One region of the Halomonas sp. 3F2F genome, then DNA from elsewhere that is predicted to be linked to it. Evidence: riboswitches for the same ligand, from Rfam matches in the RefSeq annotation. Region 1 holds a riboswitch; the other holds the start of a gene.
The links. Region 1 has a riboswitch for cobalamin ahead of INT21_RS01395 (TonB-dependent receptor domain-containing protein). Riboswitches for the same ligand answer to the same signal wherever they lie in the genome.

Region 1 (2,395 bases):
AAGGGCACTGCTGCGGCTATTTAACGGCATCAATGGCGATATGGTAGGTGCCACCATTGAAGGAGGAGAGCTTTGGCTACTGGTCTTAATGTGGAGTTGGTGGCAGTTCGCCACGGTATCACCGCCTGGAATTTAGAGCGCCGCTACCAGGGGCAGCGCGATATTCCGCTGCTATTTCCTGATGCAGAAGCGGGGCTGCTGGCACTGCGTGACGCATTGGCAGAAGAGTGCTTTGACGCTGTTTATTCAAGCGATTTAAACCGCTGTCAGCAAACCCTTGAGTGGTCGCAGGCGGCAAAGCCGGATGTGCCGCTGTATCTAGAACCACGATTACGGGAGCTGGATTTTGGTGACTACGAAGGCAAAGTTTACGATGAACTAAAAGATTTACCCCATTATCGCGCTTGGATTGACAGCGTGGGTGAGCTGCAAATTCCAGGCGGCGAATCTTCTGGCCAGCTACGTGAGCGTTTAAATGCTTGGCTTGAAGAGGTGGCGGCGCACGCCCGCGAACATCATTATCAAAAAGTGCTGGTTGTTACCCACGGCGGGGTAATACGCGAGTTGCGGCGTCGTTTCGAAACCATTGGCTTTTGGGAAGGCATCGTTCATCAAGCACAAGGACGGCGTTGGAAACTGACGTATCTAAAACGTGAAGATGGCAAAGGAGAGTGGCAATGCAGCTGTTCATCGGCGGTGCCTGCGCAGGTAAGCGCGATGTTGTAAAAGCACGCTTTCCCAGCGCTGTTTGGTGGCGGCTTTCTCCAGGGCAGCGTTTACACGAAGCGACCCACATCATGCAGCCTAATGTGCCGCTCGTTCTGTACGGTGTGTTTGAGTGGTTAGCGGCAGTGCTGCACTCGGACATGAGCAGCGATGCGTCGCGTGCTCAGTGGCGGGGAGATCTGGAAAGCTTGGCCACTGCCGCACAAACCCATGGCGTGACGCTGGTGGTCATTATGAATGAGTTAGGGCGGGGAATCGTCCCCATAGCCCGAGACCAGCGTCGCCTGCGCGATTTAAGCGGCTGGTTTAGCCAAGACGCTGCCGCCCAATCCGAGCAGGTCTGGCATGTACGGCATGGACTCGTGCAGGCGCTTAAAGCCTAATCGGTTAAATTGACCAGCCCCTAACAAGTTGCTAGTTTACGCGCACTCTCAGGTGCTGATGGCCATTATCGCCATCAGTTAAACGGGAAGTTGGTGAATACTTACGTGAATCCAACGCTGCCCCCGCAACGGTGATCGAGATAAGAACGGCTAAAGATGCCACTGTGCTAACGCATGGGAAGGTGGTCGTTCGGAAAGGCATGATGCTGTTATCCGCTTTTCGCTCGTCAGCCCGGAGACCGGCCTAAGAGGCATGGTTCTAAAGAACCACAACATGCCGAGACGCGGAGGGCGTGCTCAGGGTGATATCGCTAGCTTAGGCTGCCGATCCCCCCATCATCCCTCTGCTCGGTCAAAAAAATACGCTGTGCGGGTGAGCACAGTGAGCAAGGGATCTCCTCATGTCTTACCGTTTTCATTCCACCGCCACGCTGGCGGCGTTTGCGATGGCCGCATTGCCCATGGCCGTTCAAGCCCAATCTAACGCACAGCCTGCTGCGAATACATTAAACCCCGTTGTTGTTACCGCCGCACTTGCTCCACGTACTGCCAATGAAAGCCTGTCCTCGGTTACCGTGCTGGACGAAGCAACGTTACGCCGCCAAGATCCGGTAAGCATTACCGACCTGTTGCGCGGCCAGCCCGGGGTGGATGTTTCCACGAACGGCAGCTTTGGTAAAAACAGCAGCGTTTTTATTCGCGGCAGCGGTAGCGGCCAAAATGTCCTGTTGATTGACGGGATTCGTCTTCGTTCTGCCACCAGTGGTGGGGCTGCCTGGCAGCATCTGGAGCCGCGCATGTTTGATCGCGCCGAAATTGTGCGTGGTCCGCGTGGCAGCCTATATGGTGCCGATGCGATTGGCGGCGTTATTCAGTTGTTTACCCCCCAAGGCGAAGAAGAGGGTCCGCAACCGCGTATTTCTGTCGGTGGTGGTTCGTTTAATACCCAGCGCCTGAGTACCGGTATTAGCGGCAAAGAGGGCGGCACCCGCTATAGCTTTTCCGCTAGCCACTTCACCACGGATGGTCAACCGATTCGACGCGATGGCGACGATAAGGGCTATGACAACACCACGGCGTTAGCGCGGGTGTCCCACACCTTTGAAAGTGGTGCAGAAGCGGGCGTGTTGGCGCTTCGTGCCCGTGGTCATAACGAATACGATGGCGGTGAAAACGATTTCGTTCAGCAGGTGGCGGGTGTCTACGGTGAGCTGCCGATAACCGATAACTGGCGCAGCCGTTTAACACTCAGCGAATCTCGTGATGAAAGCGATAACATCAATAGC
Region 2 (2,395 bases), on a different contig from region 1:
CAGATTAACTTCATCGACATACATCACCCCGCCATGGGCTTTGGCGAGGAGCCCTTCATGAAAAGTGGCTTGCTGCTCGGCTAGCACCTTTTGCAAATCAAGACTTCCCACGAGCCGGTCTTCGCTGGCACCGAGGGGTAAGGTGACAAAGGGTGGCTTTTTGCCATTGGTGTCGTTAGGCAAAACCGCCGCCAGTGCCCGCGCCAGGGTGGATTTCGCACTGCCCCGAGGGCCGCTGATCAGCACACCGCCAATGCGCGGATTAATCGCATTCAGCAGCAAGGCGGTTTTCAGCGCTTCCTGGCCGACAACACCTACAAAGGGAAAGTCACTCAACCGAACCTCCCATGCAGAGCATCCCCGAAGCTTGAACTTGATTCATGATGACTTGGTAAGTAATGATAAAACCATTCATAAGGAAGCGATGAAATAAAACGTTGCAGTATAGAGGAAGGCGCGGCTTTGAAGCCAGCTTAGTGCCAAGCATTCCCTAGAAGACAGTCCCTATTAGTACACGGTAAGACAGGCCTAATTTCGACACTAGGCCAAATTGATATGACATTTAAGAATACCAAGCCACAGAAGATTTGGTTTGTCTTATCGTAATGAAAAAAATGGATTTAATGTCAAATTTAGCCGAAAGATCGGGCTTTTTGTTGTTCTACCTTTACCCGCCACCTAGAATAGCTGCCGTCGGTGTTCCTCACGGAACTTAATAGAGAATCCGCTGCGGCTTAGCCGCGAAACGGAACTGCCCCCGCAACTGTAGGCGGTTAGCGATGCTCAATGAGCCACTGGACGTATTGTCTGGGAAGGCGAGCTAGCCATGACCCGTCAGTCAGGAGACCTGCCGACCATGTTAATTAATCGAGCGAGACAGTTCGGCCAGATATTTTTTCTGGCTGTACGCATCGCTCATCATGCACGGGAGTGTACATGATGTTGAGATTGACCACGGCGGTGGCTGCCAGTGTTGTAAGCCTTGGGCAGACGGCTCACGCCGCTACCGATTACCCCCTCACGCTCACCAGTTGCGGACACGAGATTACTCTAGAACAAACGCCAGAAAGCGTAGTGAGTATTGGCCAAGCCCCCACAGAAATGCTCTACCTACTGGGTCTTGCCGATAACGTCGCTGGCACCGCCCTATGGATAAGCCCGGTACTGGAAGAGTTTAGCGAGATAGATGCCGACGTTAAGCGGCTTTCAGACAACGCCCCCAGCTATGAAAGTGTTATCGCCCAACAGCCTGATTTAGTGGTCTCAGCCTATGAATGGATGATCGGCCCCGCGGGCATGGTAGGCACTACCGACATGTTTGATGACGCGGGTGTCCCTGTCTGGACCCTACCCACCGACTGCGTAGGTAAACAAAATAGCCAAAGCATCGATGGCACCCGCACCGCCCTTTTCGATACCGAAACGCTCTACGAGAGCATTGCCACGCTAGCGTATATCTTTGACGTCACCGAACGCGGTGAAGAGGTCATCGCTGACCTTCGTACACGTGAAGCAGCTTCCGTGGCGAAGGCCGAACAACTCGATTTACCCGATGACCTTAGCGGTGTCTTCTGGTACTCCTCTGCCGATCTCAGCATTGACCCTTATGTAGCAGGCATCAACAGCGTACCGGGCTGGATGATGTCTACGCTGGGTATTCGCAATGTAGTGACCTCTGAGGAAGAATGGCCCACCGTTGGCTGGGAAACCATCGTCCGCAGCAACCCTACCTTTATTGTTGCGGCCAAAATGGAGCGACGCCGGTTTCCAGCCGACGATATTGCGCTTAAACGCGAATTCCTCTTCACCGACCCCGTCACCAGTATCACTGAAGCCGTGGAGAATGATCGCATCATTGAAATTGATGCCCACGCAATGGATCCATCAGTTCGCTCAATCTTTGCGCTGGAAACCCTTGCCGACAAGCTAGCTGACTTCAACCTGTCAGAATGATACGTGCTGCTGCGCACCAGTCACCTCGACGCTCGGATTGTTCCTGGCTCCTTGGGTGATGCGCCGCTAATTACGCCTCAACGGGTCTAATTATAATGAAGTTACTACTAAGAACTGGCTTACTACTTCGCTTTTTAACACTCAGCCTTTTAACGACTGGCTTTTTACCGCTAGCCGCGTTGGCCGAGACACACTCTCCTCAAATCCATACTGTCGAGATGCTTCACCGCAACGATAGTGGCCCACTGCCTTTTTCACCTAGCTATCTGGTTATCCAACCGGGGGATAGCGTGAAGTTTCTGGCCACTAACGCAGGGCATAATGCGGCCACAATTGCAGGAATGGTGCCGGAAGGTGGAGAAGCCTTCGTCGGCAATATTAACGAGGAAATAGAGGTAACGCTGAACGAAGAAGGCATCTGGGGCATCAAGTGTTCACCGCA

Region 2: it holds a riboswitch for cobalamin, as region 1 does, so the genes downstream of both, INT21_RS11445 (ABC transporter substrate-binding protein) here and INT21_RS01395 (TonB-dependent receptor domain-containing protein) in region 1, are expected to answer to the same signal.

The regions. Positions count from the first base shown of each region.
Region 1 is NZ_JABUZE010000016.1:9,421-11,815, forward strand. It holds gene cobS (adenosylcobinamide-GDP ribazoletransferase) at 1-136, shown strand, start outside; gene INT21_RS01385 (histidine phosphatase family protein) at 73-726, shown strand; gene INT21_RS01390 (bifunctional adenosylcobinamide kinase/adenosylcobinamide-phosphate guanylyltransferase) at 678-1,109, shown strand; cobalamin riboswitch at 1,143-1,371, shown strand; gene INT21_RS01395 (TonB-dependent receptor domain-containing protein) at 1,511-2,395, shown strand, end outside.
Region 2 is NZ_JABUZE010000099.1:3,607-6,001, reverse strand. It holds gene INT21_RS11450 (AAA family ATPase) at 1-336, opposite strand, end outside; cobalamin riboswitch at 678-869, shown strand; gene INT21_RS11445 (ABC transporter substrate-binding protein) at 937-1,953, shown strand; gene INT21_RS11440 (pseudoazurin) at 2,049-2,395, shown strand, end outside.